Pedosphaera parvula Ellin514: one gene and its partner. The protein of the gene in region 1 interacts with the protein of each later gene in a pairwise test. Links are inferred from orthologs where the notes say so. Each region holds a gene or a part of one and is shown in the gene's direction. Other genes may lie near its edges. The genes, in order: ligA and leuS.

Evidence for each region.
Region 2: the proteins of ligA (region 1) and leuS interact in binary tests that used the Escherichia coli proteins (3 or more experiments, as listed by UniProt). The link is inferred for Pedosphaera parvula Ellin514 from one-to-one orthologs.

What each region holds. Positions count from the first base shown.
Region 1 is NZ_ABOX02000013.1:74,115-81,958, reverse strand. The notes cover bases 2,442-5,439. They hold ligA (NAD-dependent DNA ligase LigA), read left to right. Parts: upstream 2,442-2,918; coding sequence 2,919-4,961; downstream 4,962-5,439. Other genes in these bases: CFLAV_RS12445 (hypothetical protein), read left to right, coding at 5,095-5,310; CFLAV_RS12455 (chloride channel protein), read right to left, coding at 2,442-2,728. Also shown: CFLAV_RS12465 (ROK family protein), read right to left, coding at 1-263; CFLAV_RS12460 (thioredoxin family protein), read right to left, coding at 285-860; more of CFLAV_RS12455, read right to left, coding at 917-2,441; CFLAV_RS32255 (PAS domain S-box protein), read left to right, coding at 5,607-7,844. UniProt on the Escherichia coli protein: DNA ligase that catalyzes the formation of phosphodiester linkages between 5'-phosphoryl and 3'-hydroxyl groups in double-stranded DNA using NAD as a coenzyme and as the energy source for the reaction.
Region 2 is NZ_ABOX02000040.1:43,585-51,669, forward strand. The notes cover bases 1,598-4,836. They hold leuS (leucine--tRNA ligase), read left to right. Parts: upstream 1,598-1,906; coding sequence 1,907-4,636; downstream 4,637-4,836. Other genes in these bases: CFLAV_RS32965 (PEP-CTERM sorting domain-containing protein), read left to right, coding at 1,598-1,816; CFLAV_RS23520 (Minf_1886 family protein), read left to right, coding at 4,794-4,836. Also shown: CFLAV_RS23505 (non-canonical purine NTP pyrophosphatase), read right to left, coding at 1-567; more of CFLAV_RS32965, read left to right, coding at 1,049-1,597; more of CFLAV_RS23520, read left to right, coding at 4,837-5,225; CFLAV_RS32970 (M16 family metallopeptidase), read left to right, coding at 5,280-6,761; CFLAV_RS23530 (M16 family metallopeptidase), read left to right, coding at 6,728-7,882; CFLAV_RS23535 (hypothetical protein), read right to left, coding at 7,916-8,085.

The sequences.
Region 1 (7,844 bases):
GACCAACCCTCGATCTGATGCGATTTACAAATCTTCCCGGCTTTCCAATCCACCGGCCCACCGAAACCGACTCCTATCGCTGCTGGCTTTACGCCGGGCACGATCTTGCCAAGAGTTTCCTCTATCTGTTTGCGTATCCCCTCAGCTCCCTGAACCCGGTCGACTGTGAATCGATGTCGTTCCAAAATCTTTGCGGCACCGTCGCCCACGACGATCTGCAGCTTCGTGCCACCGATCTCGATCCCGATGTAGTTTTGTTGCATGAGAATCAGCCGGAGCCGGAATCAGAAATAATCCGGTGCATTCCCGGATTTCCACTTGATGTTACAACCCATGCTCGCCTTTTGATCCTGCGAAACCGGTTTCGCTGCCAGCACAGCCTCCACTGCGTCACGCAAATCCCTGCCTGTCACTGGCAATCCGTTGCGCGGGCGGCTCTCATCAAATTGCCCGCGATACACCAGCTTTTTCTCCCGATCAAACAGATAAATGTCCGGCGTGCAGGCTGCGCGATAAGCCTTTGCCACCGCCTGCGTCTCATCGTAAAGATAAGGGAAGGTGTAACCCGCCGACTTTACTTCTTCCTTCATGGCTGCGGGACTATCTGCCGGATAACCCGTTGCGTCATTTGAACTGATGGCCACAATCCCGACTCCTTTGGCTTGGTAATCACGCCCAAACTGCGCCAAGCCCTCACGAATATGCTTCACGTAAGGACAATGATTGCACATGAAGATAACCACCAACGCCGGGGCATCTTTGAAATCTGCCAGCGAAACAGTCTTTCCGTTGGTATCCGGCAAGTGGAAATCGGGCGCGCTCGTGCCGAGCGGCAACATGGTTGAAGGTGTCAAAGCCATGCCGGAAATTTGATTCTCCGCCCGACACTTGTCCAGACTGAATGTGAACGCTGAAACTATTTGGCGAACTTCGGCCAGCGCAACGTTCGCGCCAGCCACGGATGTTTCTCGCGCAAATCTTCTTCTTCCATGTGCTTGGTGCGCGCCGCCATGATGTTTGCCCGCCCCAAGTAACCAACAATCCGCTTTGGGTTACTTCGCTCCACCACCGGCAATCGCCCCACGTCCTGCTTCAGCATCTTGCTGATCGCCACGTTGAGCAGTTCATCTGTGTACGTGACAACGGGATTTTTCTTGCCCGAATCCAGCACGGTATTTTTCTCAGCGGCCTTTCCCTGCAATGCACGCACCACATCCCCACGCGTAATAATCCCTACCAAATCACCACTCCCATCCACGATCAACGTCCCTTGGCGACGCGTCAGTTGCGGATCACCCTGGGCAATCAGGTCCGAGAACTGCGTCACCGGCATATCACCGGGGATGGTGGGTGGATTGGCATCCATTACGTCGCCCACGCGCAATAGGCTGAACAGATCGACACTGTATTCACAACTGATATGCCGTCCCCGGCGCGCAATTTTCTCGGTCAGGATGGATCGCCGCAAGAGCAACACCGTTACTCCCAGGGAAGCAATGCAACCAATCATCACTGCTGGCAAGGCATTCAAATCATGCGTCAATTCCAGCGCAAAAATCGTCCCTGTAAATGGTGCACGCATGGTGCCGCCCATCATCGCCCCCATTGCCACCATGGCCCAAAGCCCGGTATCGCCTATATGAATCCAACGCGACAACAACGCCCCCAGCGCGCCGCCCATTATGAGCAACGGAGCCAGCACACCGCCGGAAGTTCCCGATCCCAGCGCGATGGACCAGACGATCGCCTTGCCAATCAGCAAACCCAAGACCGCCGCTCCGACCAATTCCCCGCGCAACAATCCGTGAATTAATTTGTATCCCACCCCCAACACCCGCGGATCAATGTAACCACCGATGCCGACGAACACTGCACCAATCGCCGGCCACCACATCCAATGAATCGGCAACTTTTTGAAAGCATCCTCGAGCGCATAAACCAGGGTGGTGACGGCTCCGGAGGCCAAACCAGCGGCGATACCCACCACGCCAGCGACCAACAGCTCAGCACCTGTCATGGCTCCATGAGGTAATACCGGGAAGATCGGTCCCGCGCCCAAAAGAGGAACACGCATGGCCGAAGCCATGATGGCAGACACCGCCACGGGAATCAAACTGCGCGGCTTCCATTCAAAAAGCAGCAATTCCACCGCCAGCAAAATTGCTGCAATGGGCGTCGAGAAAATGGCAGCCATGCCGCCAGCCGCACCCGCGACCAGCAAGGTCTTGCGTTCAGCGGCAGTCAGATGAAAATATTGAGCAAACAAGGAACCACAAGCCCCGCCGGTCATGATAATCGGCCCCTCCGCGCCAAACGGACCGCCAGTTCCAATGGAAATGGCTGAAGAAATCGGCTTCAATATCGCCACTTTCGGCTCCAGTTTGCTTCGACCGATCAAAATCGCTTCCAACGCCTCCGGAATCCCATGCCCGCGTATCTTGGGCGAACCGTACCGCGCCATTAAACCAATGATAAGCGCACCGATCACCGGAATGATGATTACCCACGCCCCAATATGGGCATCCTGCGGCGTCACATCCTCCACCTTGAACCGGTGAAAGAAGGAAATATTGGTGATTAAGCTGATCAGCCAAAGTAATCCGTACGCGACACCGGCACTAATAGCGCCAATAATGGCGGCCATGCCGGAAAGCAGCAGAACTCTGGAATTGGTGGTAAAGTCGGATAGAGAATCCGAGATTTCGGGTGTATGTGTTGAATCGGTCATATCAAAAAATGTCGATCTACAAGGCCGGGAAGGAAGCCCGCACGCGAAGACAGACAACCAGACTATAAGTTTCATAACTGTTTGCTACAAGTGCTTTGTCCGCTTGCCACCGGCTTTAAGGAAAGGTAATTGATTGGGGGTGCAGCATTAATGCGTAAACAAGGCCCCAGCTTGAATCCTGAAGAAGCCCATGACTCATAACGAAGCCAAGACTCGACACACCCAGCTCGTCGAGGAAATTCGCGGCCACGACAATGCCTATTATGTCGAGGCGAAGCCCACCATCAGTGATCAGGCTTACGACCGACTCTATCACGAGCTGCTCGATCTCGAGAAAAAATTCCCCGACCTCATCACCTCCGATTCTCCCAGCCAACGCGTCAGCGGTGAGCCACTGAAAGAATTCAAGCCCGTCCACCATCTCTCGCCGATGATGAGTCTGGACAACACCTACTCACAGCAGGATGTCCGCGATTTCGTCGGCCGCGTCCAACGCTTGCTCCCCAACGAAACGTTGGAATGGATTCTGGAACCCAAAGTCGACGGCGTCGCCATCAATCTCAAATACGAAAAAGGAGTTTTCGTCTGCGGTGCAACCCGTGGCGACGGCACCACTGGTGATGACGTCACCTCCAATCTCAAAACGATCCGTAGCATCGCGGGCAAGCTCAAGGCTTCTGGCAGGAAACTGCCTGACGTCGTGGAAATCCGCGGTGAGGTTTATCTTCCCAAGGCTGCTTTTACGAAAATCAATGCGGAACGAGTCGCCGCTGGCGAGGAACCTTTCGCCAATCCGCGCAATTCCGCCGCCGGTTCGCTCAAGCAACTTGATCCTCGCATCGTCGCCAAACGCCCGCTCGACGTCATCGTCTATGGCCTCGGTGTATTTGAAGGGGCTGAACGGCCCAAGGAACATGACGAAGTGCTGGCCTGGTTGAAATCTGCTGGCTGCAAAACTCCCGAAAAAACCTGGAAGTGCTGCTCCGCCGATGAATTGATTGATGCCATCAACGAGCTCGATCAATTGCGCCGCAAGTTCACCTACGAAACCGACGGGGCGGTGATCAAACTCAATTCCTTCGCCTTGCGCGAAAGAATCGGTTTTACCTCCAAGGCTCCTCGTTGGGCCATTGCCTACAAATACGCCGCTGAACAGGCCGAAACCAAACTCAAGGCCATCACCATTCAGGTCGGCCGCACGGGCGCCCTCACTCCCGTTGCCGAACTTGAACCCGTTTTTCTCGCGGGCAGCACCATCAGCCGTGCGACCTTGCACAATGAAGATGAACTGCGCCGCAAGGACATTCGCGTTGGCGACACGGTCACTATTGAAAAAGCCGGCGAGGTCATTCCGGCCGTCGTGGGCGTGGTATTGACGAAGCGCACCGGCAAGGAAGTGCAGTTTCAATTTCCAACTCACTGCCCGGAATGCGGCAGCAAGGTCGCGCGCACGGAAGGCACTGAAAATGGAGCTGCCGGTGTCGTCTGGCGTTGTCTCAATGCTGCCTGTCCCGCTCAAATTCGTGGACGCATCGAGCATTGGTGCGCACGCGGCGCGATGGATATCGAAGGTGGCGGCGAAGCGCTCGTCAGCCAACTCGTCACGAAAGGGCTCGTCCGCGAAGTCTCCGATCTTTATTCACTCACCCTGGATCAAGTCGCCGGATTGGAGCGCATGGGCGAAAAGTCCGCGCAAAATTTTTTGGATGGCGTTCAAGCCAGCAAGACCCGCGACATGTGGCGACTCCTCTTTGGCCTCGGCATCTTGCATGTCGGTGCAGGTGTGGCCAAACGACTCGGCCGCCGCTTCACAACACTCGATGACATTTTTGCAGCCAGCCAGGAGCAGCTCACCGAAGTCGAGGACATTGGCGAAGTCATCGCCCACAGCATCGTGCAATGGCATCAGGAGCCGAAGAATCGCGAACTCATCGAGCTGCTCCGCAAAGCCGGACTCAATTTCAATTCGGAGCTCTATAAGCCCGCCGCCGCGTTGGGCCACTTCGCCGGAAAAACCTTTGTGCTCACCGGCACCCTGCCGACTCTCAAACGCGAAGAAGCCGCCGCGAAGATCGAAGCCCTCGGCGGCAAGGTCAGCGGCAGCGTCAGCAAGAAAACAGATTACATCGTTGCTGGTGAAGACGCGGGCTCCAAACTGGAAAAAGCCCAAAAACTCGGGGTCAAAATCATTGATGAAGCGGCTTTTCTGAAACTGTGCGCCAATGCAGTTTGATTACCCGACCCTTGGTAATTGCTATTCGCATGGGTCATCTAAAATCCTGGTCACAATAAGAATGTCGCCCGCGTTCAACTTCACCCGACTTGCAAACAGCTTTCGGCAAGTCGAGACTGGAAGGGAGGTACATATGCAAAATGCGAATTCACAAAGCTTGGGGCTGCGCATAGCAGGTGCATTGTTCGGACTGATAGCCGTGGCGCACCTGTTCCGACTGGTGATGCACCAAGATATCATTCTGGCTGGCTATCGGTTTCCGTTATGGTCAAGCGTAATAGCCTTTCTCTTTTTTGCCGGTCTGGCCGTCTGGTTGTTCGAGCTCGCCCGCTCTAAACACAATCAGTGAGCTCAGCCCCCAATTCCCTGATCAGCATATTGTAGGGAATCGTTGACCTGGAGAATATTGTCATCACTCCCACGCGCAGTTACTGTGAATAAGTCGACCCGAAACTCGATAAATCCCAAAAGCTCGGCAGCAAAGCCGTTGATGAATCGGTATTTCTGACGCTGTGTGACTGTTGATAAGTTTTAAGCTGTCAACACAGCGGATTGCTTGCTTTTCAAAAATCTCTTCGCTAGGGTACGTGGACAGACTCGGTCCCGTGAAAAAAATTAGGTCGAGCAATCAGAAGCTGTACCATCATGAAGCAACCTTCGCGGTTCGATGAAAGCCCCGATTCGACTCCCCAACATTCGTCCGCTGAACAACATCTGCGTGAAAGTGAGGCGCGTTTCCGTTCACTGGTGCTGGCCACAGCGCAGGCCATCTGGACAGCTGGACCCGATGGACGCCTCACTTCGAAAAATCCAAGCTGGGAAGCCTTCACTGGCCTGACTCATCAGGAAAGCGTCGATTTCGGATGGCTGAAGGCCGTCCACCCCGAGGATCAGCAACTTACGTTAAGTGCCTGGAAGACCGCAGTCGCCAACACTGCCAGTTATTCCATCGAGCACCGATTGCAGCGCCACGATGGTCAATGGCGTTACATGCTTACCCGCGCCGTGCCGGTCTTCGACGAACAGGGCCAGGTCCGCGAATGGATTGGCGCAAATACAGACATCACCGAACGCAAGCGGGCCGAATTTCGCGGCGCTGTATTCTCCGTCCTCGGCCAGCGCCTCAGCGCCGCCAGGACGCCGCGGGATGCCGCGAGGACCATTCTGGACGCTGCCGATCAACTCATTGGTTGGGACGGTTGTTTTCTCGACTCCTACTCCTCTGAACAGGATGTGATTAACAGTGTTCTGGCCATGGATTTGATGAATGGCTTGCGCACCGAAGTTGCTCCCAGCGGCGACGGTGGCGAACCGACCGCAACCATGCGCAGGGTTCTCGCCGAAGGCGCCCAGCTCATCCTGCGCGAGAACCCACAGTCTCAACCGAACAGTACGATGCGCTTTGGCGACGTGAATCGTCCGGCAGCTTCCCTGATGTTTGTCCCGATTCGCAGTTCGCTGAAAGTTGCCGGCTTCTTATCCATCCAGAGCTACAAACTCCATGCCTACTCCAGGGAGGATTTAAGAACTCTCCAAAGCCTTGCGGACTACTGCGGCGCCGCGCTGGAACGCATCCAATCGGAAGAAGCACTCCATGCTTCCGAACGAAAATATTTACTCCTCTTCGACCGCAACCCCAGCCCTCTGATCGTTTACGACATCGAGACGCTGCGGGTGCTCGCCGCAAATGAAGCCGCCATCCATCACTACGGATATTCCCGCGAGGAATTTCTGGCGATGACCCTCAAGGATTACCGTCCTCCAGAGGATGTTCCATTCCTGGTGAAAAAAATGCAGACCATGGGTGATGGCCTCCAACTGTTGGGCCCATTCCGTCATTTAAAAAAGGACGGCAGCATTATTCTCGTCGACATCAACTCCCACTCACTGACCTTTGAAGGCCGAAAGGCACGATTGGTGATGATGACCGACATCACCGAGCGCAAGCGAGCGGAAGATAATCTGGTGCGTTTGGCCACAGCGGTCGAGCAATCGACGGATATCATCATCCATCTCGATCTCGACGGGTTGATTGAATATGTCAATCCCGCCTTCGAACGCATTACCGGTTATGGTCGTGAGGCCATGGTTGGACGCCACATCAACAGTTTGCCGCAGGACGGAGAAGCGCACTTCGAATTCGCGCACCTGGTTGGCCGGATTGCGGTTTCCGGCAGTTGGAGCGGACGTTTCGTTTCCCGCAAGAAGGATGGTCAAAAGTTTGAAGCGGATGTTTCCATTTATCCCATTCGAGACGAGGGAGGGAAAATTACCAGCTACATCGCCGTGGAACGCGATGTGACCAGGGAGACAGCCCTGGAAGAGCAAGTGCGACTGGCCCAAAAAATGGAGGCCATTGGCTTGCTCGCTGGCGGCGTGGCGCATGATTTCAACAACCTTTTGCAGGTGATCATGGGTTATACCATGCTGGCACGCAGCGCATCGGAACACGAACTGGGGCATCATTTGGAACAGGTCCAGAAAGCTGCCGAACGAGCGACCCAGCTCACGCGCCAGTTGCTTGCCTTTGGACGGCGGCAGGCCATGCAGAAGACGGACACGGATATTAACCAGCTGGTGGCCGACCATCTCAAAATGCTCCGCCGTTTGATCGGAGAAAATATTGAAATTCATTTCCTCGCCGGCAAACATTTGGAAAATATTTTTGCCGATAAGGGCCAGTTGGAACAGGTGCTCCTGAACCTGTGCGTGAATGCGCGCGATGCGATGCCGAATGGCGGGCAACTCACGCTGGAGACACAAAACTTCGTTATTGATCACTCGTTCTGTGAAGATCATCCGTGGGCCAGGGCCGGGAATTTTATTCTGCTCACCGTAACCGATAACGGCATGGGGATGGACCGCGAAACACTCAGTCGCATT
Region 2 (8,085 bases), on another replicon or contig:
ACCGAAGCCCCCCAGGCCACTGGGCTTTGTGCTGATGCTGCCTTCGCATGCACCATCAAAGATTTGAGTTTGCAATTCAAATTCATTTGCATCGCAGACGGGGGAGGAACCGGCTGCGGAGAGTTGAAAAACTGGAGTCAGAGCGATGACGCAACGAAACCGTGCAGAACGTTTCCCGGGTGGAACGTCCTTTAACAGACGGAGCAGCTTGGCATTGTTATCAGCGTCAGAAGAATTGCCTTCAAGCTGTTTATCCAACGCTGCGAAACGGGCTGAATGCACTCCCGGAGCGCCATTGAGCGCATCGACTTCCAAACCGGAGTCGTCGGCTAAAACAAAGAAGTTTGAGCCAGCAGATAAGAATTCCCCGGGTTGTTCCCTGGCGACCCACTCAGCAAGTTTGACCGCTTTCAACGTGGCATTTCCCTGGAAGGTATCCGCATCTTCCTTAACGGCCGGAGCGCCAGAAAAATCCTTTAACGTAAGATATCGAAAACGATCAGTAAGAATGGCACGGATTTCTTCCACCTTGTGTGCATTGCGAGTAGCGATCAACAGAGTCGTCATATCCCCAGCATTCCATTGCTGAGGAAAGAAGACGATATTATTTGACCTGATGATTGGGAACCCCGCCTACAAACGAGATGCAGGCGAGGTATCCCGCCTCATTTTTCAAGGAACACCCCTTGAAAAGCTGCTTTGATGCAATTCTTATTCTGATAGCCAATCTTCGAAGACATGAAAGGCTATTGTGAATTGAGACACCCCATCCTCCCTCTTGTTCCCGGAAAAATGCTTTTTGATAAGATTCTTAGGAACAAAAAGTTCCTGTGGCCTTCTTACCATCACAAACCAATGATTAAGTATTAAGAAATTCTGCAAGTTTAGCAGACACGATAACGATGAATTCAGGTGAGTATCCTCAACTGGTTGGAAACCTGCCCGATATCGATGTTGGGTCGATTCTTACGTTTTACATTCGGAAGACGCAGTCACCTTCAACTCAGCCATTTACCGTCTGAATCATTCTGATAAACTACATTTTGACATGCACAAAAGAAACCTGCGATTCCACGGTTTGGTCTGTTTGATTGTTCTGATCATGGCGGGCATTCCTGCCATGGCGACAACGGTCACCTTGAGTCCGATCGCTGACACTTCCCTGTTTCAAAACAACCCGGATAATAACCTGGGAGGACATACCAATTTTGCGGCTGGAACCATGGCCAATGGATCGCGAAGTCGAGCGATCGTTGAATTCGATCCGGGTTCATTGATTCCGGCTGGTTCCATCATTACTTCCGTGACGCTTACACTTAATGTTACGGCAGCAGGCAATTCGAATCCGACCAGTTTCGAACTGCATCCCATGCTCGTGAACTGGGGTGAGGGAAATAAAACCGGGCAAACAGGCGCGCCGGCTTCACCAGGCGAGGCCACCTGGAACGCACCTTTTGCAAGCACAACTTTGTGGGGAACACCCGGAGGCCAAAGCGGGAATGATTATGCCGCAGGCGCAAGCGCATCCACCTCGATTGGAACCTCCGGGGCTTTTACTTTTGCATCCACGTCGTCACTGGTATCGGATGTTCAGACCTGGCTGGATAATCCCGGCACCGATTTTGGTTGGATGTTGCTGACTGGGAACGAGTCCACCCTGAACTCAGCCCATCGATTTGCGTCGCGTGAGGATGGCTTGGGGCGCGGACCTCTGCTTACCATCGCATTTTCACCCGTCCCCGAACCTTCCACCATGGCTCTGGTCACGCTTGGCACTCTGGGTTTCTTTTCGTTCCGCAGATTTAAATCCTGTTGAGCCTACCGCCTTTAGTCAGGGCTGTAGGATAGTAAAAAGATAGCATTCTGCCATTGCGTTCAGGCTGCTTTTCTTCAATATTTGCCCCCTATGTCGAGTGGTCGTAAACAGTATCCTTTTGATTTGATCGAGTCGAAGTGGCAGTCCATTTGGGACCGCCAGCAAACCTTCCGTGCCTGGAACCCGGGCGAGACGGTTCCGCAAGAACATCCTTTTGCGAAGCGTCACCAGCAGGTGCTGCCGCCGAAGTATTACATCCTCGACATGTTCCCCTACCCTTCCGGCGCCGGACTCCATGTCGGCCATCCCGAAGGCTATACTGCCACTGACATACTCGCACGTTATCGTCGTGCAGTTGGTTACAATGTCCTTCATCCAATGGGCTGGGATGCTTTCGGTTTGCCTGCGGAACAATACGCCATCAAAACCGGCCAACATCCTCGCAAAACCACCGAGGCTAACATTTCCACATTCAAGCGGCAGATTAAATCGCTTGGTTTTAGTTATGATTGGTCACGGGAGGTGGATACGACCGATCCAAAGTATTTCAAATGGTCGCAGTGGATTTTCCTGAAGCTCTATAATTCCTGGTTCAATCTCAAAACCAACAAGGCCGAGCCTATTGAAACGCTAAGCTATCCGGTTGGGTTAAAGACTGAGGAGGAGAAGCGAACGTATCGCGATAACAAGCGCCTGGCTTATGTGGCCGAAGCTCCAGTTAACTGGTGTCCCGAACTTGGGACCGTTTTGGCCAATGAAGAAGTCATTGATGGCAAAAGCGAAGTGGGTGGTTTTCCCGTCGTTCGCAAGCCGATGCGCCAATGGATGCTCCGCATCACGGCGTATGCGGAAAAGCTCTTGAACGATTTGGAAGGGATTGATTGGAGTCACTCGCTCAAGGAAATGCAACGCAATTGGATTGGGCGGAGTGAAGGAGCCGAGGTCCACTTTCAAATCGCTGGTTCGAACGAGCAGATCACCGTTTTCACCACGCGGCCTGATACATTGTTTGGAGCGACTTACATGGTGTTGTCACCAGAGCATAAATTGTTAAGTCAAATCACCACGTCCGAGCAGCGCGATGCGTTGAAGACGTATCAAGAGTTTGCCGCAGGCAAGAGCGATTTGGAGCGCACTGAATTGGCAAAGGAAAAGACGGGTGTGTTCACGGGAGCATATGCTCTTAACCCGGTTAACAACGCGCGCATACCGATCTGGATTGCTGACTACGTACTCGCGAGTTATGGCACCGGCGCCATCATGGCAGTGCCAGCGCACGATACCCGCGACTTCGAATTTGCACAAAAGTTCAAACTGCCAGTTGTCCAGGTAGTGCAACCGCCTGAAGGAAAGGATTGGCAAGGGTTCACCGATGACGGCATTGCCATCAACTCCAACAGCCCGGAAATATCTTTAAACGGATTGCCGACATCGGAAGCGAAGAAGAAGATCACGGCCTGGCTGGAGGAAAAGGGACTCGGCCACAAAACCATTAATTTCAAACTGCGCGACTGGTTGTTCAGCCGTCAACGGTATTGGGGCGAACCATTCCCGATTATCTGGAAGAAGGATGCCCAGGGCAATTTACACCATGAAGCATTGCCGGAATCAGCCTTGCCCGTGGTGCCACCCGATCTGACCGACTTCAAACCCACGACAAGCGGCGAACCGCCTTTGGCACGCGCCAAGGATTGGGTGAATTTGCCGGATGGCTCAATTCGGGAAACAAACACGATGCCGCAGTGGGCGGGCAGTTGCTGGTATTACCTGCGCTATATCGATGCGCGGAATGACAAAACATTCTGTGACTCCAACGCCGAACATTACTGGATGGGAACGGGAAAGAGTCCGATCGCCAATGTCCAAGGTGCAAAGCCGCCGACCCCAGGGGTTGATCTTTATGTTGGTGGGACGGAACATGCTGTTTTGCATCTTCTTTATGCGCGGTTTTGGCACAAGGTGCTTTTCGATCTGGGCCAGGTCTCCACACCCGAGCCATTCTTCAAGCTCGTTAATCAAGGGCTGATACTTGGTGAAGATGGACAGAAGATGTCCAAGAGCCGCGGCAATGTGGTTAATCCGGACGATGTGCTTGGTGAATACGGCGCAGATGCATTTCGACTCTATGAAATGTTCATGGGTCCGCTGGAAATGGTGAAGCCATGGAACACGAAGGGTGTCGAAGGCGTGTATCGTTTCCTGGGTCGTGTGTGGCGTTTATTTGTAGATGAGCAGAGCGAGACAGAGTTTGAGCAGAACCTGACAACTGAAGGCGGCAAAGGTGCCGAACTTCTAAACGCAATAAAACTTAGCGGAGCCATTAAAGATATTGCCGCGAGTCCCGCTCAGCTGAAGACGTTGCACGCTACCATCAAGAAAGTGACGGAGGATTTGGATCACCTCCGCTTCAACACAGCCATTTCGGCGCTCATGGTATTTGTGAACGAAGCGATTACGTGGGAGACCAAGCCGGTTTCCGTGTTGCGAGATTTTCTTACCTTACTCCAACCTTTTGCGCCACATTTGGCGGAGGAACTCTCTGGGAAGCTGGCGGCTTCAACCGGCGGAACCCAGGCAACTCTTGCGTACGTTCCATGGCCGAAGTATGACCCGGCTTTGCTGGTGGAAACGACATTGGAAATTCCGGTGCAGGTTAATGGCAAGCTGCGTGACAAGTTGGTCGTGCCGGCGGACACTACTCAGGAGCAACTGGAGTCATTGGCGTTGGCCAGCGAAAAGGTCAAACCTTATATCGAGGGCAAAACGGTCAAGAAAATCATTGTTGTCCCGAGGAAATTAGTGAACATTGCGGTCGGATGAGTTTTCGATTACAATAGCGAAGTGATTCATTTGACGAAGAAGGAACAGTTGGTGCTTTGTATTGTCACAGCACTACTGCTCACAGGTTGGGCGGTGAAAGGTTATCGGACGTCCCATCCGCCGACCAGAGCAAGTGAACTCGCAAAACCATAAAAGAATGCAAGCAGCTTCATTTGAAGAGGTTCTGGAGCAAATCCTGTTGAAGGATAAGCGCTACCATCGTGATGCCTACGTGTTTCTACGCGAGGCATTGGACTATACCCAAAAGCTGGTAACGAAGGGAACATCCAAGGGCAGCATCCGGCATGTTAGCGGGCAGGAATTGCTCGCTGGAATTCGTGATTATGCCTTGGAACAGTTCGGGCCCATGGCGATTACCGTTTTGGAGGAATGGGGAATTAAATCATGCCAGGAGTTTGGCGAGATGGTTTTTATCATGGTTGAGAATAGTCTCCTCGCAAAAACCGATCAGGACTCGCGCGCTGATTTTGAGGGCGGCTATGATTTTCATGAGGCATTTACCAAACCCTTCCTGCCCAAGGAAAAACTTTCGACGCAATTGCCGGAAGCCAAGCCTGCCCGGGCGTAGGTTCGTTGGAGTAAAAGGTCCAGATTTTTAAACAGAATATTTGTCTACTGAAATATGTCCGCACCCACTGTGTCCACGGCCAGAAACGGTTTAATCGGAAGTAGTGACCTCCCGGCGCTGCCGCCCGGAGTAAAGGTGACCACGTTGGAAAACGGGCTCACGATCATTGTGCGTGAAGACCACAATGCACCGGTGGTATCAGTGCAGGCGTGGAGCATGACTGGAAGCGTCCACGAAGGAAAGTGGCTGGGCGCTGGAATGTCTCATGTGCTTGAGCACATGCTTTTCAAAGGGACCACGACGCGTGGCGCAGGGCGCATTGACCAGGAGGTCCAGGACGCGGGAGGTTACATGAACGCCTATACCTCCTTCGATCGCACAGTCTATTACATCGATGTGCCGAATACCGGCGCGAAGGTGGCAGTGGATATTCTTTGCGACATCATGCAGCACGCCACCCTGCCCGCGGAGGAGATGGAAAAGGAGAAGCAGGTTATTCTTCGCGAAATGGACATGAACCAGGATGATCCTGGACGTCGCTCCAGCAGGCGCTTGTTTGAGACTGCATATACGAAGAGCCCCTACCGTTACACAGTCATCGGTTATCCCGACATATATAACGAGTTAAAGGCGGATGACATCCGGGAGTATTATCATCAGCGCTATGCTCCCAACAACGTGTTCTACGTTGTTGTGGGAGACATCAAGACGGAGGAAGTTATTGCCCAGATTCGGGAGTCGTATGCCAAAGCCAAAGCCAAGGCAATGCCGCCGCTGGTATTACCTGAGGAGCCAAAGCAGACGGCCTCACGCGAGGTGATTGAAGAAGCGCCAATTGAATTGGGATATGTTTATTTTAGCTGGCACATACCGGAATTAAGGCATCCAGATGTTCCGATTCTCGATGTCCTGGCGGTCATTCTGGGTAGTGGCCGCAGCTCGCACCTGTATCAGCAAATTCGGGAGAAAGCGGGATTGGTAAATTCCGTGGATGCATGGACGTACAGTCCAGGAAGCACCGGGTTGCTCGGCATGAGCGCGGTGGTGGATGCTGATAAGTTCAACGCGGCGCGGGAAGCGATGCTGGTTGAAATTGAGAAGCTGAAGGATGAACCAATTTCCGCCGCCGAGGTGAACAAGGCAGTAAAACAATTCATTTCGGCCACCTTGTCTTCACGCAAAACGATGAGTGGGCAGGCCCAGGATTTGGGCGGCAACTGGCTCTCGGCGAATGATCTGAATTTTTCAGAGCGTTACCTGGCAGCAGTGAAACAGGTGACGCCGGCGGACTTGCAACGGGTCGCCAGGCAATATTTGACTTCCGGCAACCGAACACTTTATGCGTTGCTGCTACGGGCGCTGCGCCGAAACCGACGACGCTGGGCGAAGAGAAGCAGGAACATCCGATACAAAAATTTGATTTGCCGAATGGATTGCGATTGCTGGTCAAGGAGGACCATCGCCTGCCTTTCGTGCAATTTCGCGCGGTGTTTAAGGGCGGCGTGTTGGCTGAGGAGCCTGAGAAAAACGGAGTGAGCAGCCTTACGACGAAAATGCTCCTGAAAGGTACAAAGACACATTCGGCGGAAGACATTGCGCGGGAGATCGAATCCATCGGCGGCAGCATCGATACGTTTGGCGGGAACAACAGTTTTGGAGCGAGCGCCGAAGTTTTGAGCGGCGATTTTGCCACGGGACTGGATCTGTTATCGGATGTCCTGCTTAATCCGGTGTTCCCCTCCTCCGCCCTCGAAAGAGAAAAGCAAATCCAACTTGCCGGCATCAAAGCGCAGAAAGATCAGCTTTTAAAAACTGCAGGGGTTAATATGCGCAAGGCCCTGTTTGGCAATCAGGGATATGGCTTGGACAGTATGGGCACAGAAGAAACCGTGCCGCGCCTGCAGGTGGCCGATCTACAGAACTTGCATCAACGGCTGACAGTTCCGAACAATTGTGTGCTGGCGATTTATGGTGATGTGCAGGCAGGTGCCGTAAAGGCTGAGGTTGAAAAAATGTTCGGGAATTGGAAACCCAGTGCCAAACCGCTGCCTGAACCAGTCAAGCCCAAGCTTCTTAGCGAGGTGAAGCAGGTCTGCGAAACGCGCGATAAGAAGCAGGCGGTGTTGATCATCGGTTTTTCCGGAACAACATTGTATGAGAAGGACCGTTATCCGCTGGAATTAATCCAGGAAGCCTGCAGTGATCTTGGGTCGCGACTGTTCCTGCGCGTGCGCGAGAACCTGGGGCTGGCTTATTACGTTGGAGCGCAAAACTTCATGGGAATCGTGCCGGGTTATTTCGCCTTCTATTGTGGCACTGCTCCGGAGAAGGTGGAGCTCGTAGAAAAAGAGTTGCTGCGCGAGGCGGAATTGTTGCGCGCGGATGGATTGACTGAGGAGGAGCTCAAACGGGCAAAGGCGAAGGTTATCGGGCAGAAGAAAATTGCCCGGCAGGATTTGGGCGGGCTTGCCAGCACTACGGCTTTGGATGAACTGTTTGGCCTTGGCTACGCACATAGCGAGACTGAGGATGCAGAATATGAGGCGGTCACGCTGGAGCAAATCAAGACGGTGGCGCAGAAATATCTCAAGCCGGATGCGCTGGTAATTTCAGTCGTCAAGCCGGAAGCCATCAGCACCAGCAAAGGCAAAGAGTAAGGACGCGAGGTTTAGCGCATCCACTGAGATCGGTTACGGAATGCTGGCCAGGAGAAAGTCTGCGGTCCTGGTCAGGTCCTGGTTCAAGCGATCCAATTCATCGGAGACGGGATTCATTGCGACTGACGGCATGGTGCTGATTTGATTTCCCATTTCCAAGGCGTCGGCCGCCATAGCCAACGCCTGTGAATTGAGTTCAGGGT